One region of the Rahnella aceris genome, then DNA from elsewhere that is predicted to be linked to it. Evidence: predicted binding sites of a transcription regulator. Region 1 holds the regulator's gene; the other holds the start of a gene.
The links. The regulator LexA, encoded in region 1, represses DNA repair genes until DNA is damaged. The targets are predictions, from matches to a motif close to TNCTGTATGTACATACAGNA.
Positions count from the first base shown of each region.

Region 2: the regulator LexA is predicted to act here: its motif matches at 7,721-7,740, upstream of umuD (translesion error-prone DNA polymerase V autoproteolytic subunit).

Region 1 is NZ_JAADJV010000002.1:647,473-662,419, reverse strand. Features, by position in the region: gene plsB (glycerol-3-phosphate 1-O-acyltransferase PlsB) at 1-926, opposite strand, end outside; gene GW591_RS15395 (diacylglycerol kinase) at 1,044-1,412, shown strand; gene lexA (transcriptional repressor LexA) at 1,532-2,140, shown strand; gene dinF (MATE family efflux transporter DinF) at 2,438-3,802, shown strand; gene GW591_RS15380 (CsbD family protein) at 3,992-4,201, shown strand; gene zur (zinc uptake transcriptional repressor Zur) at 4,360-4,869, opposite strand; gene dusA (tRNA dihydrouridine(20/20a) synthase DusA) at 5,132-6,139, shown strand; gene pspG (envelope stress response protein PspG) at 6,332-6,568, shown strand; gene GW591_RS15360 (quinone oxidoreductase) at 6,965-7,948, opposite strand; gene dnaB (replicative DNA helicase) at 8,131-9,537, shown strand; gene alr (alanine racemase) at 9,646-10,725, shown strand; gene GW591_RS15345 (transporter substrate-binding domain-containing protein) at 10,729-11,508, opposite strand; gene GW591_RS15340 (Lrp/AsnC family transcriptional regulator) at 11,643-12,107, shown strand; gene GW591_RS15335 (YitT family protein) at 12,353-12,985, shown strand; partial or broken gene GW591_RS24135 (SDR family NAD(P)-dependent oxidoreductase) at 13,080-13,250, opposite strand; gene GW591_RS15325 (amino acid aminotransferase) at 13,476-14,669, shown strand; gene GW591_RS15320 (DeoR/GlpR family DNA-binding transcription regulator) at 14,773-14,947, opposite strand, start outside.
Region 2 is NZ_JAADJV010000003.1:171,523-186,469, reverse strand. Features, by position in the region: gene GW591_RS16360 (GntR family transcriptional regulator) at 1-447, opposite strand, end outside; gene GW591_RS16355 (ABC transporter substrate-binding protein) at 982-2,109, shown strand; gene GW591_RS16350 (branched-chain amino acid ABC transporter permease) at 2,158-3,051, shown strand; gene GW591_RS16345 (branched-chain amino acid ABC transporter permease) at 3,044-3,931, shown strand; gene GW591_RS16340 (ABC transporter ATP-binding protein) at 3,928-4,707, shown strand; gene GW591_RS16335 (ABC transporter ATP-binding protein) at 4,704-5,423, shown strand; gene GW591_RS16330 (VOC family protein) at 5,457-6,296, shown strand; gene GW591_RS16325 (alpha/beta hydrolase family protein) at 6,496-7,509, shown strand; gene umuD (translesion error-prone DNA polymerase V autoproteolytic subunit) at 7,757-8,176, shown strand; gene umuC (translesion error-prone DNA polymerase V subunit UmuC) at 8,179-9,441, shown strand; gene GW591_RS16310 (glycoside hydrolase family 1 protein) at 9,610-11,046, opposite strand; gene GW591_RS16305 (carbon starvation CstA family protein) at 11,414-13,567, shown strand; gene GW591_RS16300 (YbdD/YjiX family protein) at 13,628-13,831, shown strand; gene yjiA (GTPase) at 13,845-14,816, shown strand; gene btsR (two-component system response regulator BtsR) at 14,847-14,947, opposite strand, start outside.

The sequences.
Region 1 (14,947 bases):
TGGCTGCGGTGGCAAGGCACATACACAATTTCCTGACCGTCCAGCGCTAACTGGCGTACACGCTCGGCATTATTAACGTTGATGCCTTTGTACAAACGGTTCCACGTCCAGCTCAGCACACGGTCAGAGAGGCGCACGGCTTCATAAGAGAAGTCAGCGGCAATCTCTTCCATCAGGGCGATGGCGTTTTGTTGGGCTTTTTCGTGGGAAATTTTCTTGCTGCGGGCTTCGTCTTCAATCGCTTTCTCAATGGCTTTTGAGGCCAGCAATTTATTGAATAAATCCTGACGTGCCGGAAGGCGCGGACCAACCGCAGCCAGACGCTGACGGGAGAAATGCATCCGCGCCACACGTGCCAGTTTTTGAGCAATCGTCTTATCTGTGCCGTGTTCCGTCGCCATATAACGCAGGGAAACGGTATTGGAGAAACGGACGAAACTGTCCCGCCCCAGCCACAGCACAGCGAAAAATTTCTGGATACCGTTCAGCACGCGCAGATGCGGCGTGTCGTCCTGACCTTCACGGCCCGGTGCACGACCAAACATTACCGACACCGGCAACATCTGAATGTCTAAATCCGGATTATTGCGGTGCAAATCAAGGTAGTCGTGGAACAGCTTTACGGATTCCTGCTTCGGCGTGTAATAAGAGAATACGCGCGGGCCTTCGGCTATAAAGACATGGCTTGGTAGCAGGGTGCCGTCAATTTCCAGCGGAATAAGAGGATCAGGCAGATTCTGCGCCAGACATTGCGCACGCAACGTCAGCAAATCGGCTTTGGAATTATAAGGTAATACGTACAAAATCGGCCGCGTCGGGTCTAAATGCAACTCGGTAACCGGATCTGAAGGTATGACCTTGCTCTTTACCAGCAATGAGAGTGGTAAATTCAATAATGTGTAATAAAGTCTACGCCAACCTGACATAAAAACGTGAAGCCTCTTGTTAGCAATTTCGCCGCAAGGATACCAGAAAGATCCGTGGAGATCTGTGGTCATATAAAAGCTAAAATGCTGCAAACACTCTAAGGATCAGTACCCGAAATGGCGAACCAAGTCACCGGATTTACCCGAATTTATAAAGCGGCCGGCTATTCCTGGAAAGGATTCAAAGCGGCATGGCAAAACGAAGCGGCATTTCGCCAGGAGGCCAGCGTCGCTATCCCGTTAATTTTGCTATCTTTCTGGCTTGATGTCAGCACCATTGAACGTATCCTGCTGGTGGGATCCGTCGTGCTGGTCTGTGTCACGGAGTTGCTCAACAGCGCGGTGGAATGTGCAATAGACCGCATCGGGCCTGAGTTTCATGTGCTTTCTGGTCGCGCAAAAGATATCGGCTCTGCTGCCGTACTTCTGACCATCATATTGGCGATTTTTGTCTGGGTCAGCATCTTTTGGTCGCGATGGTTCTGATTTGGAATCTGCATTCCAGGAATCAACGTTATGCCCTGTTTTTATTCAATCTTAGGTTTTCATTGACCGTTTAGCTGTATATACTCACAGCAAGACTGTATAAACAACCAGGGGGCGGAATGAAAGCTTTAACGACCAGACAACAAGAGGTCTACGACCTTATTCGCGATCATATCTCCACCACCGGTATGCCACCAACCCGCGCAGAGATTGCATCACGTCTGGGGTTCCGTTCTCCCAATGCGGCGGAAGAGCATCTTAAAGCGCTGGCGCGTAAAGGTGTTATTGAGATTGTTTCCGGTGCATCACGCGGCATTCGTCTGCTGATGGAAGAAGAAGAAGGTTTACCGCTGATTGGCCGCGTTGCCGCCGGTGAACCGCTGCTGGCGCAGCAACATATCGAAGGGCACTATCAGATCGATCCGGAAATGTTTAAGCCGAGCGCCGATTTCCTGCTGCGTGTCAGCGGTATGTCGATGCGTGATATTGGTATCCTTGACGGCGATCTGCTGGCCGTGCATAAAACGCAAGACGTGCGTAATGGTCAGGTTGTGGTGGCCCGTATCGATGATGAGGTCACCGTGAAACGCCTGAAAAAACAAGGCAGTGTGGTGCAGTTATTGCCTGAGAACAGCGAGTTTCAGCCGATCGTGGTGGATTTGCGCGAGCAGAATTTCAGCATTGAAGGCTTAGCCGTAGGTGTTATCCGCAACGGCGACTGGATCTGACCTTCGTACTTCGAGCTATCTCTGCGTTGGCTGCCTTCGCAACCCCGGTCACATACTTGTGTATGCTCCCGGCGTTCGCTTAGTTGCCGCCTTGATATAACGCGAATTACTCGGTCAGATATGACTAAGTCAGAAATTGCTGTGTCAGATAGACAAGACTAAAACTAATTGAATATGGATGGCGGCGGCCTCTGGCATCCATGTGAATTCAAAGAGAAATGCGTTTCTCTCATCATCGCCCCTTTCGGGGCGATGTCATTTACAGGCATAACCTGAACCTCCGGCATGAGATTCTCTATGCAACATCATTCCCTGCGACACACACTCAAAAACACCTTTTTAAGCCCTGCCGATAAAGCGCTCTGGATGCTGGCATTGCCGATGATTTTTTCCAATATCACGGTGCCACTCCTCGGCCTGGTGGATACCGCAGTGATCGGTCATCTCGACAGCCCGGATTATCTCGGCGGCGTGGCTGTGGGTTCGATGATCACCACTTTCCTTTTTATGCTCTTACTGTTTCTGCGGATGAGTACCACCGGCATGACCGCTCAGGCGCTGGGCGCGAAAGATAATCAGCTTCTGGCGCGTGCTTTTGTACAACCCTTCCTTCTGGCTGTACTGGCGGGCGTCATTATTGTGGTATTCCGTCATCCGCTGATGGAGCTGGCGTTTCACATTGTCGGCGGCAGCCAGCCCGTGCTTGAACAGGCGAGGCTGTTTATCGAAATCCGCTGGTTCAGCGCCCCGGCTTCACTGGCGAATCTGGTGATCCTCGGGTGGTTGCTCGGCATTCAGTACGTTCGCGGGCCGGTGATTTTGCTGATTGCCGGGAATTTGCTGAATATCATTCTGGATCTGTGGCTGGTGATCGGGCTGGGCTGGAACGTGCGTGGCGCAGCCATGGCGACGGCAAGCTCCGAGTATTTCACGCTACTCATCGGGCTGTATTTCGTCTGGCGGGTGATGAAACGACGCGGTATCACCGGCGCAGAAATCACCTCCGCGTGGCGTGGTAATTTGCGCCGTCTTCTCGGGCTTAACCGCGACATCATGCTGCGCTCATTACTGTTGCAGCTTTGCTTTGCATCGCTGACCGTTCTGGGCGCGCGGCTGGGCAGCCACATTGTGGCGGTCAACGCCGTGTTGATGAACCTGCTGACATTTACCGCGTTTGCACTTGACGGTTTTGCTTATGCTATCGAAGCGCATTCCGGTGAGGCATTCGGTGCCCGCAACCGCGAAAAACTGCTGAATGTCTGGCATGCCGCGTGTCGTCAGGCCGGGCTGGTTGCGCTGTTTTTTGCTCTGATTTACGCGCTGGCGGGTGGGGCGATCATTGATGCGCTGACATCATTACCGGAATTGCGTGAGCTGGCGGACCGATATCTTGGCTGGCAAATTATACTGCCGCTGGTGGCTGTCTGGTGCTATTTGCTTGATGGCATGTTTATCGGCGCAACGCGTGGGCGGGATATGCGAAACAGCATGCTGGTGGCGGCGCTGGGGTACGGGCTGACATTGTTCACTTTACCGCTGCTGGGCAATCATGCGTTGTGGCTGGCGCTGACGGTATTCCTCGGGTTACGCGGGATTTCACTGGGCTGGATATGGCGTCGTTACTGGCGGCATGACACATGGTTTTCGTCTCCGTCGCACTGATTTTTCAGCTATTTTCAAAGAAATAAGCGCAGCTTTGTCGTTATTTCATGCTTTAGATTAATCCTAATAGTGGTTTTTATCCCTGTTTAAGGAGGATTAATCGAGATTCTCTACTAACCTTTAAAGTGTTAAGGACGAGCTGCAAGACGAAATGCAGTTCATAAAACCCAAGGTAACAGGAGATATTTTATGAATAAGGACCAAGCCGACGGTAACTGGAAGCAGTTCAAAGGGAAAGTGAAAGAACAATGGGGCAAACTGACTGATGACGACCTGACAGTGGTTGAAGGTAAACGTGATCAGTTAGTCGGTAAAATTCAGGAGCGTTACGGCTATCAAAAAGATCAGGCCGAGAAAGAGCTCAATGAATGGGAAACCAAAAACAAATATCACTGGTAAGACGCGACTCCCCCTCGCGTGCCAGTGACGGATCCTGAGATTTAGCTGCTCCTACCCGGAACGCTTCAGGATACGGGTACACGGATGTACCCAACCTCTTCTCTGTACAAAACATCCTCCTCTTACGAGTCACCTTCAAAACCTTAAAACCCGATCATTCAGCGTTTTTTCACCACAATACTGTGGTCGTGATCGCAATGGTCATGGCTGTCGCAGGTTTCTACTACTTTGCATTCTGCACATAAGCCATGCGCTTCAACGACGGAATGGCGAAGCTCAAATCCGGATTCTAATGACAGTTTTGCCAGACGCTCTTCAATGCCGTCGGTGGTTTTTTCGGTAACTAACCCGCAGCGGTCGCAGATAAACAGCGCAGAAGTATGGCTCGGCTCTTCAAAATGATGGCAGAGAACATAGCTGTTTGCGGATTCAACACGGTGAATAAATCCCTGTTCCAGCAGAAAATCCAGCGCCCGGTAAACGGTCGGTGGTTTCGCCTGAGGTTCGCTTACGCGCAATAGATCCAGCAAGTCATAGGCGCTGATCGCACCGGGTTGTTGCGTCATCAGGCGCAGTACTTCCAGCCGCTGCGGCGTCAGGCGAACATTGCGCTGCTGGCAAAGTTCTTCAGCTTGTGAAAGTAATTTTTCCGGATTATTCAGGGTCATAGCAACGGTCTCTGAGCGCAGATTGGAATGAATAGGCCACATCATGCGACCACCGATGATTTTATCATGCTTGCACCAAAACGACGAATTATGCGCCATTCAGATGTGATGCAACGTCGGCATCCGCCTGCTCAGCGGCACAAGATGCCGAATCTTTGTTCTGTGGTATAATCAGCGATTACCTTCCCTCTGGCGCGAAGCGGGGGGAGCGTCACGAACCCCTTCAGCGAATGTCAGGCCGATGTCAGAAACTCAACACGTAATGCCCCAGACCACTCCCTTTTCCGCCCAGCGTTTTTCCGTTGCGCCGATGCTCGACTGGACCGATCGCCACTGCCGCCATTTTCACCGGCTGATGACCGGCCAGACGTTGCTGTATACCGAAATGGTCACGACCGGCGCCATTATTCACGGCAAAGGGGATTATCTCGGGTTTGGCGATGCAGAACATCCGGTGTCTTTGCAGCTTGGTGGCAGCAATCCGGCTGATCTGGCGCATTGCGCAAAACGGGCGGAAGAACGTGGTTATGACGAAATTAACCTCAACGTCGGTTGCCCGTCAGATCGCGTGCAGAACGGCATGTTTGGTGCCTGTCTGATGGGTCAGGCGTCGCTGGTGGCTGACTGCATCAAAGCCATGCGCGACGTAGTCTCAATTCCGGTCACGGTTAAAACGCGAATCGGTATTGACGATCAGGACAGCTACGAATTTCTGTGTGATTTCATCCGTCAGGTTTCAGAAAACGGCGGTTGCGATACCTTCATTATTCATGCGCGTAAAGCCTGGCTTTCGGGCCTCAGTCCGAAAGAAAATCGTGAAATTCCGCCGCTGGATTACCCGCGCGTATATCAGCTCAAGCGTGATTTCCCGCACCTGACCCTGGCAATTAACGGCGGTATCAAAACCCTCGAAGAAGCCAAAACGCACCTGCAATATATGGATGGCGTGATGGTGGGGCGTGAGGCTTACCAGAATCCGGGCCTGTTGCTGAATGTGGATCGCGAGCTGTTCGGCTCTGATGCGCCGCTGAAAACCGGGCCGGATATTATCCGCGCGCTGTATCCGTATATCGAAGCGGAACTGAGCAAAGGTACTTACCTCGGCCACATTACCCGCCATATTCTTGGTCTGTTCCAGGGGGTGCCGGGCGCGCGTCAGTTCCGTCGTCATCTGAGTGAGAATGCGCATAAAGCCGGCGCGGGCATTGATGTGGTCGAACAGGCGTTGCAGATGGTTGCTCAGCCGCAGGAAGTGGTGGCGCAGGCATAAAAACAGGGTGAGTAAAATCGCTATCTGTTAGTCAAATTTACTATCTTTTCGCAGGCCATTCGTGCCTGCGAATTATTTTTTCCTTATCATTCAATCAATTATTTATCCCATCACACTGGCATGTTTCTTGTAATGGTTAATGCGTGTTTGGACGCTACGTCTTATCGCACATGGCTTATTAAGGAGCACCTGATGCTGGAAATTCTCTTCGTGCTTGGTTTTTTCTTTATGCTGATGCTGACCGGCATTTCTTTACTGGGTATGGTTGCGGCGCTGGTCGTGGCATTTGCTCTGATGATGTTGGGTGGGTTTTTGGCGATTGTTGTAAAAATGTTGCCGTGGCTGCTTTTGGCCGTGCTTGCGGTCTGGATTTACCGGACATTTTTCCGGCCTGATGAGCCAAAATACCGTCGCCGTCGCTTGCCGTAATAACAGCTTCACTTTATCGGTTTTCGTAACTGCATGAAATAATGGGGATTGCTGACTGTGTTCTGAGCGCAAAAAAATGTAACCGTTGCAGTGATAACTTTTGCTTATGTGCTAGCGATCACAAGCTGGGTCAGAATGTGCGGTCAAAATGCATAAATCATATTTTTTAACATGGGTGACTGTTAGGATGGAATTCATTGGCAGCCAGCAGGCTGTAAACCGAATTCATCAAGTCCGCTGAGGCACACAATAGTCGCTTAAGTGACATCGCCCTGTGGATTTACCCGGCAGTACCCTACAGCAGTACCCGTCTGAAATCAGAGGTCGTCTGAGTCAGGCAGTAAAAAAGGCTTTCACAACTGTGAAAGCCTTTTTTGCATTGGTTCAGGGAAACTTTTATGGGATGAGCAGACTTGAACCCTGTGTCACGCGGCTTTCCAGCGTTTCATGCGCGCGTTTTGCCTCGGACAGTGGGAATTTCTGCGCGTCACTGACATCCACTTTTATCGCGCCACTGGCGATCATTGAGAACAGCTCGCTGCTCGCCTCCAGCAGTTCTTCACGGTTAGTCACGTAACCATTCAGGGAAGGGCGCGTCACAAACAGCGAACCTTTTTGATTGAGTATCGCCAGATCCACACCTTTTACCGGGCCGGACGCATTGCCGAAACTGACCAGTAAACCGCGACGTTTCAGGCTGTTTAACGATTTTTCAAAGGTATCTTTGCCGACGGAATCGTAAACCACACCGACTTTTTCGCCGTTCGTCAGTTCCGCCACGCGGGTCGCGATATCTTCTTTCTGGTAGTTAATGGTTTCCCATGCACCGGCCTGTCTGGCGCGTTCGGCTTTTTCATCAGAGCCCACGGTGCCAATCAGTTTTACGCCCAGCGCTTTCGCCCACTGGCAGGCAATCAGGCCTACGCCACCGGCTGCGGCATGGAAAAGAATGGTTTCACCGGCCTGTACTTCATGGGTTTTGCGCAGTAAATAATAAACTGTCAGCCCTTTAAGGAAGGAGGCTGCGGCCTGCTCAAAGCTGATCGCGTCCGGCAAAAGGGCGATTTTTTCCTGTGGTACGTTATGGAATTCGCTGTAAGCGCCGGGCGCGGATTGTGCGTAAACCACACGATCGCCAGGTTTGATGTCCGTTACGCCACTACCGACTTTACTGACTATGCCTGCCGCTTCCGTGCCTAAACCCGCCGGAAAACTGGCCGGTGCGTACAGACCGCTGCGCACATAAGTATCGATATAGTTGATACCGATGGCTTTATTCTCGACCTGGACTTCGTCTGCCTGCGGATCTTGTGGCTGATAATCAACGTATTGCAGAACGTCCGGGGTGCCTGTTTCAGAAAACTGGATGCGCTTTGCCATGTTTTTTCCTCGTGATGGAGTCTGATTTCAACCCTAGGCTAAATGTCAGGGACAATCCAGATTTTCGGCACTAAGGGTTAATACCCTTTTGAAATGGTTTATACTGTCGCGCGAGTCAGGCTCCGATTTTTGGAAACCCGACGCTCATAAAACAGGCGCTTAGAGCAGGAAATAATCCACAGATGGCAGCAAAAAAACCGACCAATCAACAGAACGAAAACCGCGATCGCCAGATGGAAGGGTTGAAACTTCCGCCGCATTCGCTGGAAGCTGAACAATCCGTTCTGGGCGGGCTGATGCTGGATAACGAACGCTGGGATAATGTGGCCGAACGGGTGGTCAGCAATGACTTCTTCAGTCGCCCGCACCGCCTGATTTTTACCGAAATGCAGCGTTTGCTGGAAATGAGCAAACCAATCGACCTGATCACGCTTTCCGAATCGCTGGAACAGAAAGGCGATCTGGATTCCGTCGGCGGTTTTGCGTATCTGGCAGAGCTCTCTAAAAACACCCCCAGTGCGGCGAACATCGGCGCTTACGCTGACATTGTGCGCGAACGTGCTGTTGTCCGGGAAATGATCTCCGTCGCCAATGAAATTGCCGACGCGGGCTATGATCCGCAAGGCCGCAGCAGCGAAGACCTGCTGGACTTAGCCGAATCCCGCGTATTCCAGATTGCCGAAAGCCGCGCCAGTAAAGACGAAGGTCCAAAAAGTATCGACCGTATTCTGGAAAGCACGGTCTCCCGTATCGAAGAGCTGTTCCAGCGCCCGCATGACGGCGTAACCGGCGTTTCAACCGGCTATGCTGACCTCGACAAGAAAACCGCAGGCTTGCAAAAATCTGACCTGATCATTGTGGCGGCGCGTCCGTCGATGGGTAAAACCACTTTTGCGATGAACCTCGCAGAAAATGCCGCGATGATGCAGGATAAACCGGTCTTAATCTTCAGCCTTGAGATGCCCGGCGACCAGATCATGATGCGTATGCTGGCGTCGCTTTCGCGCGTCGACCAGACCAAAATCCGTACCGGCCAGCTCGATGATGAAGACTGGGCACGTATTTCCAGCACCATGGGGATTCTGCTCGAAAAACGTAACATGTATATCGATGATTCGTCCGGGCTGACGCCAACCGAAGTTCGTTCGCGTGCGCGACGTATCTTCCGTGAGCACGGCGGCCTGAGCCTGATCATGATCGACTACCTCCAGCTGATGCGCGTTCCGGCGTTGTCTGATAACCGTACGCTGGAAATTGCCGAAATCTCCCGCTCGCTCAAAGCGCTGGCGAAAGAATTGCAGGTGCCGGTGGTGGCGCTGTCGCAGCTTAACCGAAGCCTGGAGCAACGTGCGGATAAACGCCCGGTCAACTCCGACTTACGTGAATCCGGCTCCATCGAGCAGGACGCCGACTTAATCATGTTCATCTATCGTGATGAGGTCTATCACGATAACAGTGAAGAAAAAGGCATCGCGCAAATCATCCTCGGTAAACAACGTAACGGCCCGATCGGTACCGTCCGCCTGACCTTTAACGGTCAGTGGTCGCGGTTTGATAACTATGGCGGCCCGCAATACGACGAGGATTAACTTCCCGGGTTTTGAATTTATCCCTCCCCTTTCACAAGGGGAGGCTAGGTGGGGTTTGGTTCTCAGCCTTGCTATCAGAAACTCTCAAATTCATGCAAAGGACTTAAAATGAAAGCGGCTACGGCTGTCATTGATCGCCGCGCTCTGCGACACAATCTGCAACGGGTGCGTCATCTGGCGCCACAAAGTCGTCTGGTTGCGGTAGTGAAAGCAAACGCTTATGGGCACGGTCTGCTGGAGACGGTGCATAGCTTGCAGGACGCTGATTATTACGGCGTTTCCCGGCTTAGCGAAGCGCTGATGCTGCGTAAAGCCGGTGTGGTAAAACCCATCCTCCTGCTCGAAGGTTTTTTCTCCGCCAGCGAATTACCGTTGCTGATTGAACATCAGCTTGATACCGCTGTTCACAGCCTCGAACAGCTTGATGCGCTGGAAAGTGCTGACCTCGCGCGTCCGCTGAATGTCTGGCTGAAAATCGATACCGGTATGCACCGTTTGGGCGTTCATCCGGCACAGGCCGATGCATTTTATCAGCGTCTGAGTGCCTGCAAAAACGTGGTTCAGCCGGTCAATATGATGAGCCATTTCTGCCGCGCGGACGAACCGGAAAGCGACGCGACACCGAAACAGCTGAACTGTTTTAATGAATTTGCCGAAGGCAAGCCGGGACAAAAATCTATTGCGGCTTCCGGCGGTATTTTGTTGTGGCCGGAATCGCATATGAACCTGGTCCGCCCCGGCATTATTTTGTACGGCGTGTCGCCAATGGAAACCGGTACAGCCAGCGATTTTGGGCTGCAACCGGCAATGACACTGACTTCCAGCCTGATCGCCGTGCGTGAACATATTGCCGGTGAGCCGGTCGGTTATGGCAGTACCTGGGTCAGCAACCGTGATACCCGCCTGGGCGTGGTGGCGATGGGATATGGCGACGGCTATCCGCGCAGTGCGCCGAATGGTACGCCGGTTTTGGTCAATGGTCGGGAAGTGCCGGTTGCCGGGCGTGTGTCGATGGATATGATCACTGTCGATTTAGGGCCAGATGCGACCGATAAGGTCGGCGATGAAGTGATTTTCTGGGGCGGGAAATTACCGGTTGAGCGCATTGCGCAGGCAACCGGTATCAGTGCTTATGAGCTGATTACCCAGCTCAGCGAGCGCGTTGCCCGCGTTTATATTGGCGACTAAGTCTTACTTTTTCACGGCCAGCCACTGGCTGACGATCTTCTGATATTCACCAGTGGCTTTGCTCAGGTGCAGCCACTGGTCGACATACATCTTCCAGCTCACGTCATCACGCGGCAGCATGTAAGCCTTTTCGCCATATTGCAGCGGCTTCTTCGGGTTTACCGCACAGAGTTTCGGGTAATGTTTCTGCTGAAACAGCGCTTCCGAAGCATCCGTAATCATCACATCCGCTTTCTTATCCACCAGCTTCTGGAAGATGGTCACGTTATCGCTCAGGGTCAGCGTACCTTTTGGCAGATGGCTGTGTACGAAGGCTTCATTGGTACCGCCCGCCGGTTCAATCAGGCGCACGGAGGCACGGTTTAACTGCTCAACTGTCTGGTACTGACGCACATTTTCGCAGCGCACCAGGGGGATTTTTCCGTCCTGATCCAGTACGTTGGCAAACCAGGCTTTTTGCTGGCGTTTCAGCGTGACCGAAATCCCGCCCATCGCGATATCACAATGCCCTGCGCTCATTTCGTCCGGCAGAGATTTCCAGGTGACCGGTACCCAGTTCACTTTCACATCCAGACTCGCCGCCAGCGATTCCGCCATTGCAATATCAATGCCTTCATACTCACCGTTTTCTTTCAAAAATGTATACGGTTTATAGTCGCCGGTGGTGCAGACATTCAGCGAGCCTTTCTGTAATACGCGTTCAAGGCGTGAAGATGCCGGCTCTGCTTTTGCGAGACCGGGCAAAACTGACAGCAAAACGAGAGAGTAGAATACTTTTTTCATTATTTTTTCCTTGCGTTTAAATCATGCGCAAGTATAAGAAAAAACGGCCGAAAAGTATTTATAACTGGTTATAGTGGGAATGTTTTTTGCAATAAGAATCCACATATAAAAATTAAAGCGACAGGAACACTGCCATGTACAGCATTGACGATTACGATCTGAAAATTCTGACCTTATTACAAACCAACGGAAGACTGACTAACCAGGAATTAAGCGAGCTGGTCGGACTGTCAGCATCACAGTGTTCACGCCGCCGGATTGGTCTGGAACAGGCACAACTCATTCTCGGTTATCATGCCCGTCTGGCACCGGAAGCCCTCGACTTAGGCATGATTGGTCTGATTGAAGTCAGGCTTATCAATCATTTGCCCGCACAGGTCGATGCATTTCACAGCATGCTGGGCGAAGTCGATTCCATTATTGATGCCTATAAAACCACTGGCGATGCGGATTATTTGCTGAAAGTTGCGGTGAAAGATTTAGCCGGTTTAAGCATGTTGATCAGCCAAATTCTGTCAGTCCATAAAAGTGTCGCCCACGTAAAAACATCGGTAGTGCTTAACCGTTTAAAAGAAAACGGCTTATTGACGCTGAGCTGAGAAAAATAAGGGCGTATTTCAGGTGCACTGTTTGGGTGATTTATTTTGGTGCAGACTCACTTTAATGGTGCAATATTTTGAATTAATATGCGTGATCTGTGCATGTAAAGAATAATTAACGCGTCATAAAATCTTATTTTCGATTTTTAATGCAAATTCTATGCGTGAATATTGCCTTAACTCTCCATCTCATTAATTATCTCAAAATCAGTCTTTAGTATTATTATTTTGAGGTACAGGGAATTATGGCAAGTGTAGACGACATCAAACAGCCGGTTGAGCAGCCGCGCATCGGGCACACGCTGGTTGAAGATGCGCTGGCGATCATTATCGGTACGCTGATGGTCTCTTTTGGTGTGGTGATGTTGCGTCAGGTCGGCGCACTGACCGGCGGCACGGCGGGAATGGCGTTTCTGGCGCATTACGTGACGCAGGTATCATTCGGTACGGCCTTTTTTATCATCAACTTACCTTTTTATTACCTCTCTTTTCGTCGCATGGGTTTGCAGTTCACACTGAAAACTTTTGCTGCAGTCGCGCTGGTTTCCGTGTTTTCTGATTTGCATCCGCTGTTTGTTCATTTCGATCATCTTCAGCCGTTTTACGCCACGCTGTTTGCCAACGTGATTATGGGCATCGGCTTCATTGTGCTGTTCCGCCACAAAGCCAGTCTGGGCGGCGTGAACATTCTGGCGCTGTTCCTGCAGGACAAATACGGCATCCGAGCCGGTAAACTGCAAATGGGTGTGGACTGCTGCATCGTGCTGGCATCGCTGTTTGTCGTCAGCCTTGAAATGCTGATTGCTTCGGTGCTGGGCGCGGTGATCGTCAACCTGATCATTGCGATGAATCACCGTCCGGGGCGCTACAGCGTCTGACGAAATGGATAAAAAAATGGCGCAGGGGACTGCGCCATTTTTATGAATGAACCGGCAAGTGTTACGCGCCGAAACCGCCGTCAATCGTCAGATTTGCGCCGGTGATATACCCCGCTTCAGGGCCGGAAATTTCTTCAGAAGAAACGTAGGTGAAGGCCACGCTGGCGCCTTCGCGGGCCAGACGCTGAACGATGGCGGCACCGATGCCGCGTGAACCGCCCTGAACGAAAGCGGCTTTACCTTGCAGTGAGTGTTGAGTTGTCATTGGTTTGCTCCGGGAAGAATGAGATGTCCATGTGATCGTAGTTGATGTGAGCGGATCAGCATCTCAGGCGAACGGACGGTTTGATACGCAATGAGTGCCCGAAAATCGACAACATAGTTGTCATCTTTTTTAACGAACTTTGATAGTCTGTGAAACAGTTGCGATGCGCCGGGTTGCCGGATGTGGATCGCAGCGCCACTTAACCAAACCAAGGAGATGTATACCGTGTTCCAACATGTCGATGCCTATGCCGGTGACCCGATTTTGTCGCTGATGGAAAGCTTCAAGACCGATCCGAGACAAGATAAGGTAAACCTGAGCATCGGTCTTTATTACGACGAGCAGGGTATTATTCCGCAACTGGCGGCAGTGGAAAATGCAGAGCAACAACTGAACGCCGGGCCACAGGCCGCGTCAGTCTATCTGCCAATGGAAGGTCTGCCCGCATACCGCGCAGGCATTCAGGAATTGCTGTTTGGTGCCGATCATCCGGCGCTGAAACAACAGCGTATTGCGACCATTCAGACCGTCGGCGGTTCCGGCGCACTGAAAGTCGGTGCTGATTTCCTGAAGTTTTATTTCCCGAATTCAGAAGTTTACGTGAGCGACCCGACCTGGGAAAACCACGTGGCTATCTTTGCAGGCGCAGGCTTCAAAGTGCATACCTATCCGTACTTTGACCCGGAGACGCTGGGGGTAAATTTCCCGGCGATGATTGACCGCCTGAAAACCTTGCCAGCGCAAAGCATTGTGCTGCTGCACCCTTGCTGCCACAACCCGACCGGTTCTGACCTGACGCCAGCGCAGTGGGATCAGGTGATTGAAATCACCAAACAGCGTGAGCTGATCCCGTTCCTCGACATCGCTTATCAGGGCTTTGGCGCGGGCATTGACGATGACGCTTACGCCATCCGCGCGATGGCTGCGGCAGGTGTGAACTGCTTCGTCAGCAACTCCTTCTCGAAAATCTTCTCCCTGTACGGCGAACGTGTCGGCGGCCTGTCTGTGGTCTGTGAAGACAGCGATGCGGCGGGACGTGTACTGGGGCAACTGAAAGCCACCGTGCGCCGTAACTACTCCAGCCCGCCAAGCTTCGGCGCAAAAGTAGTGGCGAAAGTCCTGAGCGACAGCGCGCTGAATGCCCAGTGGAAAGCCGAAGTCGAGCAAATGCGTACCCGTATTCTCGAAATGCGCCACACGCTGGTCGACAGTCTGAAAACCGCCTTGCCGGGCCGTAATTTTGACTACCTGCTGCAACAGCGCGGGATGTTCAGCTACACCGGTTTCAGCGAAGCGCAGGTTGTCCGTCTGCGTGAGGAATTTGGCGTTTACCTGATACTCAGCGGCCGCGTCTGCATGGCCGGTCTGAATCACCACAATGTGAAGCAAGTGGCTGAGGCTTTCGCCGCGGTTCAGTAAATCCCCGTCATACTTCGGGCTGCGTGAGCTTACCGCCTTCCCGCAACCCGAATTATTTAGGGGATAAGATGTTGATTAAGGCCGACAGAAATGTCGGCCTTTTTTATTCCGCGGTACTGACTTTTATCACTTCGACCTGATGGTTTTTCAGCACCTTGAGCAATCCGGCGGGCGGAAGTTCGTCGGTGAACAGCGCCGTGGCCTGTGAGACATTGCCGATTTCGACCGCCGCTGAGGCATGATATTTGGTATGGTCAGCAGCCAGCAGGATATGACGT
Region 2 (14,947 bases), on a different contig from region 1:
AATACGGGCTATTTCCATGTGGAAACGCTCATCAATTTCCGCAATCTTCGCCCAATCCTGTTCAGTTTGCGCCGGGCGATGCTGGCTCACTTCTTCCCAGATAGCCGTGGTCGTAGCGATCTCTTCATCTGTTGCCCGCAGGCAGGCGAAACGAAAGGTCGATTGCTCTATAACCATTCGCACCTCATAAAGTTCGCGGACACCTTCCGGCGTCAGGTCACGGGAGTAAAAACCCCGGTTGGGTACAAAATTCATAAAGCCGTCTTTTGCCAGACGGTTCAGCGCTTCCCGCACCGGCGTACGCGAGACCCCCAGTTGTGCCGCAAGCTCAACTTCATTCACCCGTTCGCCGGGACGAAAGTAGTAATCAATCGCCATGCCTTTCACTTTCTCGTAGACCTTTTCCACACTGTCAGCGCTACGGGATTTCTTTTTTATGATAACCACATTATCCCCTTAATTTACCGCATGCTCAGCACGAAAATAAAAATGCGGCAAAGATTATTTCACGTAATGTTTTTATAGATAGCACAGCAAAAAAAACAACTCAACACAAAAGTGAATACACTTTTCTTTAATTAAAAAATTACTCATTCATAAGCATTTTTCATCTTATTTATTCTTATGGATTTTCCCCGCACCATTTTACGGCAGCATTGCACTAAAATGATTCAAAGTGTATTCACTTATGCACACAGATATTTTTATTGGCCATGATAAAAATGAAAACGAAAGTTTTTTAGATATTTTCGATTCCATTGTATTTATTCATGAATTTGCATTCGTTTAACCTGAAATAAGCACTTGATACCGGGAACGTCCTGTTATCTGGCATCGTCTTTGCTTAATACACAAGTGTATGCACTTATATATTCACTTTAGTGCGCTCTTTTTCGGCATTACCAGGCAGGCTTGTGCACATTTGCGCAGGCGACAAAACACCGGCCTCAGAAGCCGGCAACAGCAAACCGGAGAACCAACATGAAAAATCGTTTCGGGCAAGGCATGATGCTGTCAACACTGGCAGGTATGACGTTGTTTGGTCTGGCGCGCACGGCGCAGGCCGATGTGAACATGGGTGCAATTTTGCCCTTAACCGGCACCAGCGCCAGCATTGGTGAAGATCAGCGTCGTGGTATTGAACTGGCGGTTGAACAGGTTAATGCCCAGGGCGGCGTTAATGGTCAGCCATTACATGTGATCGTGGAAGATTCCGCCGAAAGCCCGGTTACAGGCCTGAATGCCGTACGTAAGTTAACTCAGGTTAACCATGTCCCTTTAGTGATGGGCAGTTTTTCCTCTGGTGTCACCATTCCGGTTGGGCAATATCTGGTGAAGAACAATCTGCTGCACATCAATATTTCCGGTACCAGCACCGATATCCGCAAAATCGGCGCTACCTCCTGGAGCGTTATTGGCCTGGATTCTCTTTCCGCAAGCTTCTCGGCAGAAGATGTGCGCCAGCTCGGTTACAGCAAAGTGGCCTTTATCGCCCCGGATGGTGCTTACGGTCAGGGTATGGCGAAGCAGTTCACCAACGCGTTTGAAAAAGCCGGGGGCAAAGTGGTCGCCAAAGTGCTCTATGCCAGCGGTCAGCCTTCTTATCGCCGCGAGCTGGAACAAATTTCTCGCGCTCATCCGCAAGCCTACGTTTACACCAGCTACGGCCAGGATGCCATTGTGCTGAACCGTGAGGCCTGGGAGCTGGGTCTGAATAAAACGCCCTGGTATGGCATGTATTTAACCATGGCCGTTGAAGGTTCCCCGGCGCAGTACACCAACGGGCAGGTTGGTATGGAAGTCGCAGGTATTGACCAGAAAACGTCGGGTGGTCACGGCGTAAATTATGCTGAGCTGTACCAGAAAAAATTCCATGAGAAACCTCGCTCTGTGTACGGTAGCTATGCCTGGGATAGCGTAATGCTGGCGGCGGCAGCTATCGACAAAGCGCACAGTGCCGATCCGGCAGCCATGATCGCGGCAATGAAAACCGTTGCGCCTGGCTTTACCGGCATTACCGGTACATTAAATCTGGATGCCGATAACCAGCGTATGTCTCAGCCCTACCTGAAAGTGAAAGCGTTTAATGGCGTACCGGTTCCCCGGTAACGAGCCGCTTTATCTTGCCAGTTCACGCTACATCATCGGGGAAAAACCATGCTGCAGTTTTTGATTGATACATTGATTCGCACTGCGGATTTGTCGCTGGTCGCGCTGGGATTAAGCCTGGTTTACGGGCTGGTACGGTTCGCCAACATCGCTCATATGCAATATGCCATGGTCGGTTCATTTATCACCGCCGCCGGGCTTCGTCTTGGCATGCCGTTGGCTCTGGCAATCGTGTTTTCTGCATTGGTCTGCGGCATGCTGTCCATGATTTTGCATCACTGGGTTTATCAGCCACTGCTGAAAAGCGGTACCGCTAACGCCATGATCGGATCGCTTGCGGTATCGATGGTGCTGATCGCACTGGTTCTCGGGGTTGAGGGGTCGGCCCCGGTGAATTATTCCCTGCCTGTGGGTGCGCTCTTGCAGGTTGGGGACACCCGAATCTCCTCTGACGAACTCTGGGGTCTTGGCGTCACGATTTCGCTGGTGGTGGTGTTCAGCCTGTTGCTGTTTCGTACGCCGCAAGGTCGCGCTATCCGTGCGCTGGCAAGTAACCGGGATCTGGCAGCAGCCTCCGGGTTAAATGCCAGCGCAATTATCCACACCGTCAACCTGTTGGCTGGAATGCTGGCCGCTGTGGGAGGCAGTATGCTGGCGATGAATGCCAGCGCATGGGTCAACCAGGGCAATGATCTGATGTTGCCGGTGCTCGCTGCCGCCATTCTCGGCGGGCTGGGAAATCCAATGGGCGCCATTTTTGGTGCACTTCTTATCGCTGCAACCGAAACCCTCGTGACCAACATCGACTGGAGCTGGCTGTTCGGCGGCGACTTATTGTTTATCCCGGTGACCTGGGTGAACGCCTCATCGTTTGTCATTCTGCTGCTGGCGCTGTTACTGCGTCCTTATGGCCTGTTTAACCGGGAGGTCCGCCGTGTCTGAGTTTTTACTGCATATCCTTTGCCTTGCCGGGATCTATGCCATTATCGCGCTTGCCCTGAATTTACAGGCAGGTTACGCCGGTTTGCTGAATTTCGGTCACATTGTGTTTGTCGGAACCGGCGCTTATGCCGTCGGTCTGGGAAACAATTTTGGGTTGCCGCTGTGGGTGGTGATCCCGGCCGGGTTACTGTGTGCCATTGTTATCAGCGCGCTGATGGCGTTGCTGGGGCGTCAGCTAACGGCGGACTACTGGGGCATTGCCACGTTGGCGCTGGCTGAAATCATCCGCATTGCCGTCGTCAATGAAGACGAACTGACGGGCGGCGCGCAGGGGATTGGCGGCCTGTCTTCGCCCTGGTCGACCGGTGATACCGTCACCGATACGCGTATCTTCGCGATCATTATTCTGCTCAGCGTCATCGTCGCCACGCTCGCCAGCCTGCGTATCGGCGCCAGCCGGTTTGGGCGGGCGCTGCGCCTGATGCGCGAGCAACCTCAGTTAGCGATCTGCATGGGCTATGCGCTGCCGTGGCTGAAATGCCGGGCGTTGATGAGCAGTGCTGTGATGTGCTGTCTGGCCGGTATGTTACTGGCCTGGTACACCGATTATGTCAGCCCGGATTACCTGCTTTCGTCGGAAACCTTTCTTATCTGGAGCATGGTGATGATCGGTGGTCTTGGCAATGTGCGCGGCGTGTTGCTGGGCGTGTTGCTGGTGGAAGGGCTGTATAACTTTATCCCCTTTGCAAAAGACTATTTCCACATCAGTTCAGACCTGACTGGCGCGCTACGCCTGGGGTTGGTGGGTCTGGCTTTATTACTGTGTCTGCTCACACGACCAGGTGGTCTGTTACCGGAAAAATTAAGGACTTTCTCATGAGCCGTTTGCTTGAAGTGGCTGACATCAGCAAATCCTTTGGCGGCAACCAGGTACTGACATCCGTATCATTTACGCTGGAAAAGGGGGAGATTCTTGGCCTGCTCGGGCCGAATGGTTCCGGTAAAAGTACGCTGCTCAACACCATTTCCGGGTTTAACCGGCCGGATGGCGGCAGCATCACATTCGATGGACAGTCCATTACTCGTCAGCCCAGCCACCGGATCATCCAGGCTGGCATTGCACGCACCTTCCAGCTCCCCGTCATGCCGGAAAAGATGAGCGTTATGGAAGTCGTGATGACTGCTGGTACTCGTCAGCACGGGTTATTCAACGGTCTGCTGGGGCTGGCTTCCGGGCGTAAAGCCGAACAGGAAGACAGGACCCGCGCCAGCGAATTACTGGATACCTTGCTGTTAACCAAAGTTAAAGATCTGCCTGCTGCGGCGCTTTCCGGCGGACAGAAAAAACTACTGGGTATTGCCTGCGCGCTGATGGGTAAACCGACGCTGCTGATGCTGGATGAGCCTATGGCCGGTGTGCACCCGAAATTACGCCAGGAGCTGGTGGAAACGTTGGTCAACCTGAGCCGTCAGGGTATTTCACTTTTGGTTATTGAACACGATATGCATTTTATAAACACCCTGTGCCAGCGCTGCATCGTGCTGGATCGCGGACAGATTGTCGCCAGTTGCCGCCCGGATGAACTGGCGCAGAACCAGCAAGTACTGGATGCCTATTTAGGGCAAAGCACCGCAACATTGCAGGAGGCCGTATGATTACCCTCGAAAACGTGGTCGCCGGTTATACCCCGGGGATTGATATTCTGCACGGTATTTCATTGCATGTTGAACAGGCGGAAATCGTGACGCTGCTGGGGCCAAATGGCTGCGGCAAATCCACCTTGCTGAAATCGATTGCCGGATTTGTCTCCCCGCGCGAAGGACGGGTTGAAATCGATGGATGCGAAACGGCAAAAATTCCGGTGCACCGGAAAATCCGTGAATGCTCACTCGGGTTTGTCCCACAACTGGACAACGTCTTCAACAATCTGACCGTGGCAGAAAATCTGCAAACCGGGGGACAATTTTTACCGCCAGGCCAACGTAAGCAGCGAATGGCCCAACTGGCGGAAAATTACCCTGTGTTACATAAAAAATGGCAATCACCCGCGTCAGCGCTTTCCGGCGGCGAGCGACAAATCCTCGCGCTGGCAAGGGCTCTGATGCCTGAACCCGCAGTACTGCTGCTCGATGAACCTTCGGCCGGGCTGTCACCGAAAATGCTTACGGAAGTTTTTAGCGCCATACAAACCATTCGCCGCCAGGAAAAAGTGACCATTTTAATGGTCGAGCAGAATGCTATGGAGGCACTGCACATTTCCGACCGGGTCTATGTTCTGGCGCTGGGGAAAGTGGCGATGGAGGGCAGCGCGCAGGACCTGCTACACGACCCCCGTATGCGCGAACTCTATTTTGGCGGTCGTGCCGCCTGACAGGATCAGTAAAAAGAACAGAAGGAAGACACCATGCCGATTACTCCGGTTATCGATCACGCGGTGATTAATGTCGATGAAGAACTGGATCAGGCGCAAGGCCTGTTCCAGCGGATGGGATTTCAGCTCAGTACACGGGGGCACCATTCGATGGGCTCCAGTAACCATCTGGCCGTCTTTGCAGATAACTATCTGGAACTTTTAGGTTATGAGCCTGCCAGTCAGACAGACTCGCGAGGATTGTGGAACGTTGCGCCAGGCCTTGCCGGACTGGTCTGGAAAACCCGGGATGCGCATGCGGTATGGCAGCACCTCCGGCAATGTCAACTCGATGGCGAACCGCCGACCCGCTTCTCACGCCCGGTGATATTGCCGGACGGCAGCCAGACTGAGGCCCGGTTCTGCATCTCGCGGATCCGCGCCAGCGCCCTGGCATACGGCTTCAGTTTTTTCTGCGAACATCAAACGCCGCAGGCCGTTTGGCAGCCCGCCTGGCAGGTACATCCTAATGGCGTGCAAGCGCTGTCTGCCTTCGTTATTGCCTCGCCTCAACCTGAACAGACGCTGGCGCTGTATCACCAGTTGTTCAGTGTGGAGGCCCGCGCGGAGACCAACGGCGGTTATGTGCTTGATTCAGGGACCTGCTGCCTGCGTATTATCACTCATCAACAAGCACGTCTGGAATTCGCGCTTCCGCCTGTCGCTGCGCAGGCACCGGCGAAAATGGTGGCGCTCTGTTTCCAGGTAGCATCACTGGAGCAGCTCAGGCGCTGTCTTAGCCAGGGGGATATTCAGTGGCGCGAGCAAGATGATCAACTGTTGGTGACGCAGCAGCATGCTCAGTGGCTGGCGATGCGCTTTAAGGATAAATAGCGGTGAAGCTCCGCCAGTTACTGTTGGTAAATCTCACTTAATTTCCATTTGTTCATCCCTGAAGTGGAAGTTAACGCCCACAGCAGCACCAAGATTATTACTGTCAGGAGCTTCGAATTTTAAGTCATTGACATCCTGTTCTATAAAGTATTAAAAAAGTCGGCTGATATTTAATTTTATAAATTATAAAGAGCTATACATGATTAAATATATTGTGTCATTTTCAATTATGATTGTCGTTCTCATTATTTTTTTGCTTAGCCGATTATATGATTTCGATCTTTCAGGGTACGGGCAACAACGTTCTATATCTTTTAAGCATAATAACGATGTTCTGATGGGGACGTTGATTATGCCTCCAGGTAAGGTTTCTCCTCCGTTTGTGCTTTTAGTTCATGGAGACGGACCTCAGGACCGCTGGTCAGAAGGTGGATATATTCCATTGGTTAAATTCCTTGTCTCACAGGGAATTGCCGTTTTTTCATGGGATAAACCTGGTGTGGATAAAAGTACAGGTAACTGGCTGGCACAGACAATGTCAGATCGCGCAGAGGAGGCGGTTTTGGCGTTAAAAAAACTGAGAGAACAGCCGGAACTGAAAAAAAGTCGCGGAGGTTATCTTGGGTTCTCGCAGGCAGGTTGGGTTGTACCGCAGGCGAGCCAACTGACAACAACTGAGTTTGTTGTGCTGATAGGTGCGGCGATAAACTGGCGTAATCAGGGCATATACTATACAGGACAAAGGCTTAAAGTCGAAGGTCGCTCCCTGAATGATATTCAGGATGCTAAAAAACATGAAGCCGTGGCTTTTGACCGCCAGTTTACAGAAGAAGCAGCTGTTCTCCCCTGCCACTCCCAATGTACGCGCCAGGACTTCGAACGCAGGAATTCCCTGGCTGATGCGACGAAAGATATTTCCGGTACACATACTCCGGTATTAATTCTGATGGGCCAGGATGACCGGAATGTAGACGCTGATGAAACAGCCACGGTCTGGGCCAAAGCACTACCAGCGGGCACTCCCCGCTGTATCAGGCAGTTGCCGGGGGCAACTCACGGACTTTTACGAAGCGAATGGTTTGATTATCAGCTTGCTTCTCAGTGGCCTTTGTGGAAACAGGGACTTTTTCTGCTGTCAGGGAGATACTCATATTCGCCCGGGGCGCTCAGGACTGTCTCATCATGGATCCTGAATCAGAACTGTGTGGACTGAATTGCATTCTTATTACGTGCCCAAAGCCAGTTCTTCATCGAAGAGCAGGGAACCGAGGTGACTTACCGTCAGAGTGCTACGGTTTCGCTGAACTGGGTTTAAGTCAGGCAACAAAACTATATTGGATACCACACAAACTAAATTAACAGACACTTCAAGCACTTTCAGGAATCGCTTCACAAGTTTCTTGATCCTTAGCTGCATTCAGCAATACTGTATATAAACACAGCATATCGAGATCAACATCATGCAGCTCATTCGACCAACTGAGGCTTCTCAACCAGTCATGCTTCCTCTCTTCTCTGAGAAAGTGCCCTGTGGCTTTCCGAGCCCAGCGCAGGACTATGTCGAGGACAGACTGGATCTCAACAAATTGCTGATAAGACATCCGAGTGCCACTTACTTCATAAAAGTTAGCGGGGAGTCTATGCATGGCGCCGGCATCAGTGATGGGGATCTTTTAGTGGTTGATCGCTCGCTTTCAGCCGTACATGGCGATATTGTTATTGCTGCTGTTTCAGGTGAATTCACCGTGAAAGAACTTCGTACTCATCCTTATCTACAGCTAGTACCTCACAACGATGATTATTCTTCGATTTCATTTCAAAATGCAGAAGAATTAGAAATATTCGGAGTGGTCATTTTTAGTATTAAGGCGCATAAATAATTATGTTCGCTCTCATCGACGTAAATAGTTTTTATACTTCTTGCGAAACTGTTTTTCGGCCAGACTTGCAGGGGAAGCCTGTTGTCGTCGTTTCCAATAATGATGGCTGTATTATTTCTCGCTCAGCCGAGGCAAAATCCCTTGGTATTAAAATGGGTGAGCCATTTTTTAAAATAAAAAACAATACATATAGCTCCAGGGTTTATGTATTCAGTTCTAATTATGCACTTTATGCCGATCTAAGTGAGCGAGTTATGCAGACGCTAACTGAAATGTCTCCTTCGATCGAAGTTTACTCAATAGACGAAGCCTTCGTTAATTTATCTGGGGTAATAAATTGCATGCCCCTAAATTGCTTCGGTCATGAAATGAAAAATAGAGTATTTAAAAATACAGGATTAACTGTGGGGGTTGGTATTGCACAAACAAAGACATTAGCAAAGTTAGCTAACCATGCAGCCAAGAAATGGCGTGGCACTGGTGGCATTGTCGACTTATCGAATATTGAACGTCAGCGCAGGCTACTGGCAATTATCTCTGTTGAGGATGTCTGGGGTATTGGCCGGAGAATTAGTAAGAAACTTAATTCAATGGGTATTAATACAGCACTTGACCTGGCTGAAAGCTCATTATGGGTAATAAGAAAACACTTCAATGTTGTTCTCGAAAGGACTGTTCGTGAACTTCGAGGTGAACAATGTCTTGAACCGGAAGAGTTTGCACCAGAAAAACAACAGATCATCTGCAGTAGATCTTTTGGCAACCGCATAACTCAGTATTCGGATATGCATCAAGCCATTTGTGACTATGCTGAGCGAGCATCAGAAAAACTACGTAGTGAGCGCCAGTTCTGCCGTTTCGTTAGTGTTTTCCTTCATACCAGCCCACACGCACATAATGAAACATACTATGGAAATCAAGCATCCATGAAGCTACTGACCCCTTCTAATGATACTCGTGACATTATAAGTTCGGCCACGAACTCCCTGAAGAGAATATGGGTTGATGGCCATCAATATATGAAGGCTGGCGTTATGTTGGCTGATTTTTTCAGTAATGGAGTAGCGCAGCTAAATTTATTTGACGATAACGCTCCACGAAAAAACAGTGCAGCGTTAATGGAGGCTATCGATAAATTAAATAACTCTGGGAAAGGAAAGATCTGGTTTGCAGGACAGGGTATTGAAAAAAACTGGGCGATGAAACGGGAGATGCTTTCTCCCGCTTACACAACCCGATATTCAGACTTACCAGTGGCGAGGTGAAATTATTCATGCAAGCCACGAGGAAAGGAAACAGCCTCTGATGAATGCCACTCACGTTCGCCACGCTCACGAAAATCAGCGCCAGCGTCTTCGATGACTTGCTGACTTAAGGTCGGTGAAAACAGTCCGGCTATCACCCGGACTATTTTCAAACCTGGCGGGGGAATATCAGCTGATATCTGCGCCGTTCGTCTCGATCACTTTCTGATACCAGTGGAACGATTTCTTCCTGTAACGGTTACCGGTGCCGGAAATCTTATCGTCGAGGTCGACATAAATCAGACCGTAGCGTTTACTCATCTCGCCGGTAGACATACTCACCAGATCAATACATCCCCACGGGGTATAACCCATCAGTTCCACGCCGTCGTCAATGGCTTCAGCCATCGCCTGAATATGCTGGCGCAGATAGTTGATACGGTAATCATCGGCAATAAAGTGGTTTTCATCCGGCTTATCGACGGCGCCCAGCCCGTTCTCGACAATAAACAACGGCTTTTCATAGCGATCGTACAGTTGATTGAGGGCAATCCGCAGGCCGACCGGATCGATTTCCCAGCCCCATTCACTGGCTTCGAGGAACGGATTGCGCGCGCCGCCAAGCAAGTTGCCCTGCGCCGAAACCGCGTCAGGATTGGTTTTGTTGATGGTTGAAGACATGTAGTAGCTGAAACCAATGTAATCCACCGTATGTTCTTTAATCAGCGCTAAATCACCCGGCTGAATATCCAGTTCAACACCCTGAGACTTCCACAAACTTTTGGCGTAATACGGATATTTACCACCGGCCTGCACGTCGGCGCAGTAGAAATTAAACGCCTGCGTCTCTTTCAGGGTTTCCAGTTGATTGACCGGATTACAGTCATAAGCGTAGTTGGTGGCAAACAGGATCATGCAACCAATCTGAATCTGTGCGTTGGTTTCATGGGCGATTTTGACCGCCAGACTGCTGGCGACAAACTGGTTATGCCACGCCTGGAATTTCGCCTGCGCCTCAAGCGCGCCGGTTTTTACCGTCAGCCCCTGACTCATGATCGGGAAATGCGCCGCGCTGTTGATCTCGTTGAAAGTCATCCAGTACTTCACTTTATGACCAAAGCGGGTCAGCACCGTGCGGGCAAAACGCTCAAAGTGACCAATCAGTTCACGGTTTTTCCAGCCGCCAAACGCGGTAGCCAGATGCAGCGGCATCTCATAATGGGAAATGGTGATCACCGGTTCGATGCCGTGCGCAATACAGGCATCAATCACCTGATCATAATGCTTCAGCCCCGCTTCGTTGGGTTGCTGCTCAATACCGTTCGGGTAGATGCGGGTCCAGGCGATAGAAAAGCGGTAACATTTGAATCCCATTTCCGCGAACAGCGCGATATCTTCCTGAAAGCGATGATAGTGATCGATGCCTTTATGATTGGGATACGTGTAGTTTGCAGTATCAAGGGTAAAATCAAACTCCGGTGAGGAAACGATGTTCAGACGCGCTTTGCCACCCGGAATTGCATCGACAATCGACAGCCCTTTGCCATCCTTATCGTAAGCACCTTCAACCTGATTGGCCGCCGTTGCCCCGCCCCACATAAAGCCTTGCGGAAACTTACCTTTCATAAAAACTCCCTGAATGTGTTGATTGATCCCTCGGATCATTTAGAAAATGAATAATTTACCTGTCAAAACACGGCTCTGCCACAAAAGTTACGCCGATGCCCGGGCTTTCAGGCATAACCGGTGCAGTGATCTAAATCACAGATTTAGCTGCATTAATCGCTCCCTGAACCGCTTATTCCGCGTAATAACCGCTTATCTCCCTCTGTGACCGCTTACCAAGTTTCCCCCCTGCGCGCCTGCGAATTTGGCACCCTATGCGGGCAGTAAAGTGTGTAACAAAACAGGTCCCTGCCTCTCTGAAAGCGGTCCTTAATAAAGAAAACAGAGACGGGTATTTCGTGAGTCTTTTAAAATAACCGGGTTATTTATGAATAAAAAAGCATTATTCAAGCACATACCGTGGATGATTGTGGCTCTCCTCGGTGCCTGCTGTCTGGGTGTGGTTGCCCTGCGGCGGGGTGAACATATCAGCGCCTTATGGATAGTCGTGGCCTCTGTCTCGGTTTATCTGGTGGCCTATCGCTATTACAGCCTGTATATCGCGCAAAAGGTCATGAAACTCGACCCTTCGCGCTCGACGCCTGCGGTAATCAACAATGACGGCCTGAACTATGTGCCGACCAACCGCAACGTACTGTTCGGCCACCATTTTGCCGCTATAGCCGGGGCGGGTCCGTTAGTCGGGCCTGTGCTCGCCGCGCAAATGGGGTATCTGCCGGGCGTTCTGTGGTTGCTGGCCGGTGTGGTTCTTGCCGGTGCGGTGCAGGACTTTATGGTGCTGTTCATCTCTTCACGCCGGAACGGTGCGTCCCTGGGCGAGATGATCAAAGAAGAGATGGGGCCGGTGCCGGGCACTATCGCCCTGTTCGGCTGTTTCCTGATCATGATTATTATTCTGGCGGTGCTGGCCTTAATCGTGGTGAAAGCCCTGGCCGAAAGCCCGTGGGGCGTGTTTACCGTGTGTTCTACGGTGCCGATTGCCCTGTTTATGGGCATCTACATGCGCTTTATCCGCCCGGGTCGCGTGGGTGAGATCTCGGTGATTGGCGTGATCCTGCTCGTCGCGGCTATCTGGTTCGGGGGCGTTATCGCCAGCGATCCTTACTGGGGTCCGGCGCTGACTTTCAAAGACACCACCATTACCTTTACCCTGATTGGTTATGCGTTTGTCTCCGCTCTGTTGCCGGTGTGGCTGATTCTGGCGCCGCGTGATTATCTGGCAACGTTCCTGAAAATCGGCGTTATCGTCGGGCTGGCGATCGGTATCGTGCTCCTCAATCCGGAACTGAAAATGCCTGCCCTGACCCAGTACATCGACGGTACAGGTCCGTTGTGGAAAGGTGCGCTGTTCCCGTTCCTGTTTATTACCATCGCCTGCGGTGCGGTGTCTGGTTTCCACGCACTGATCGCCTCCGGCACCACGCCTAAACTGCTGGCCTGCGAAACCGATGCACGGTTTATCGGTTACGGCGCAATGCTGATGGAATCCTTCGTGGCAGTGATGGCGCTGGTCGCGGCATCAATCATCGAGCCGGGTTTGTACTTCGCCATGAATACCCCGCCAGCCGGTCTGGGCATCACCATGCCAAACCTGCACGAACTGGGCGGTGATCATGCGCCGATGATTCTGGCGCAACTGAAAGACGTCACGGCGCACGCTGCAGCAACCGTCAGTTCATGGGGATTTGTGATCTCGCCTGAGCAGATTATGCAAACGGCGAAAGACATCGGCGAACCCTCAGTGCTGAACCGCGCAGGTGGTGCACCCACGCTGGCCGTCGGGATTGCGCACGTGTTCCACAAAATTATGCCGCTGGCCGATATGGGCTTCTGGTATCACTTCGGCATTCTGTTTGAAGCGCTGTTCATCCTGACCGCACTGGATGCGGGCACCCGTTCCGGCCGCTTTATGTTGCAGGATCTGCTGGGTAACTTTATCCCGTTCCTGAAAAAAACCGATTCACTGATCGCCGGGATTATCGGCACCGCAGGCTGTGTCGGGCTGTGGGGTTATCTGCTGTATCAGGGCGTGGTCGATCCGCTGGGTGGCGTGAAAAGTCTGTGGCCGCTGTTCGGTATCTCAAACCAGATGCTGGCCGCCGTCGCGCTGATCCTCGCCACCGTCGTTCTGGTGAAAATGAAACGTACGAAGTACATCTGGGTCACCATGCTGCCAGCCATCTGGCTGCTTATCTGCACCACCTGGGCGCTGGGTCTGAAACTGTTCAGCACCAATGCACAGATGGAAGGCTTCTTCTACATGGCCGGTCAGTATAAAGAACGCATTGCCACTGGCGGCGCGAACCTGACACCAGAACAAGTCAGCAATATGCACCATATTGTCATCAACAACTACACCAACGCCGGGCTGAGTGTTCTGTTCCTGATTGTGGTGTACAGCATCATTTTCTACGGTATCCGCGCCTGCCTGCAGGCACGTAAAACCGACAAACGTACCGATAAGGAAACGCCTTATGTGCCGGTTCCTGCGGAAGGGATAAAAATCTCCTCCGGGCACTGACCGTTTACCTCAAAGCCCCGCACCCGCGGGGCTTTTCAGCATAAATACAAAGGAGTACGTATGTTTGACAACTTAGGTGCGGCGAAGAAATACCTCGGTCAGGCCGCACGTATGCTGGTGGGCATACCGGATTACGACACCTACGTCCTGCATATGCAGACCAACCACCCGGATACACCGCCAATGACCTACGAGGAGTTTTTCCGCGAGCGTCAGCAGGCGCGTTACGGCGGGGATGGTAAAGGCGGAATGCGCTGTTGTTAAGGGGAATAAAATTATGATGCCAATTGCAGTCACAGTATTAACAGGCTTCCTGGGTGCCGGGAAAACCACGCTTTTACGCCAGATCTTGCATACTCAGCACGAGATGAAAATTGCAGTGATCGAGAATGAATTTGGCGAGATGCCCATCGATAACCAGCTGATTGGCGACCGTGCCACACGGATCACCACTTTATCCAACGGCTGCATCTGCTGTACCCGTTCGGGCGAGCTGGAATCGGCGCTGCTGGATTTGCTCGACAGCGTGGATAAAGGCGAGGTGCAGTTTGACCGGCTGATAATCGAATGCACCGGCATGGCCGACCCCGGCCCAATCCTTCAGGCGTTTTTCGCGCATGAAGTCATCTGTGAAAGATATGTGTTAGATGGCGTTATCACGCTGGTGGATGCCGTGCATGCCATGTCTCAGTTGGATCAGTTCCCGCTGGCGCAGTCGCAGATTGGTTACGCTGACCGTATCCTGCTGACTAAAACTGATGTGTCCGGTGAATGTCCTGAGCTGACGGAGCGGCTGCAACGCATTAATGCCCGTGCACCGGTTTATAAAACAGTTCAGGGGGATATCGATCCGGCGCTGCTGTTTGATACCCGCGGATTTATGCTGGAGGAAGACGTGGTCGCCGCCAGACCGCTGTTCCACCGCCTCGCGCCACAGCAAAACACCGTTTCCTCGATTGTGGTGGAACTGGATTATCCGGTGGCGCTGACCGCGATATCGAAGGTGATGGAAGAACTGCTGGCCAGTTTTGCCGATAACCTGATGCGTTATAAAGGGATGTTATGGATAGCCGATCACCCGTGCCGCCTGCTGTTTCAGGGCGTACAGCGCCTCTACAGCGCCGACTGGGATCGCGAGTGGCTGCCGGACGAAACGCCGCGCAGTGCGTTAGTTTTCATTGGCATGCAGTTGCCCGAAACCGAAATCCGCGCGGCCTTTGCCCGGCTGCGTCCGGCCAGCCCTGTCTGACCCATGTGTCCAAAAGAAAAGCGGCGGGGTTTACAGCCCCACCGTCTCTTTCAGTGATTTCAGATAGCGGCGGCTGACCGGCACAATCTGACCATCACGCAGCAGCAGTTCCGCCTGGTTCTTATCCTCCA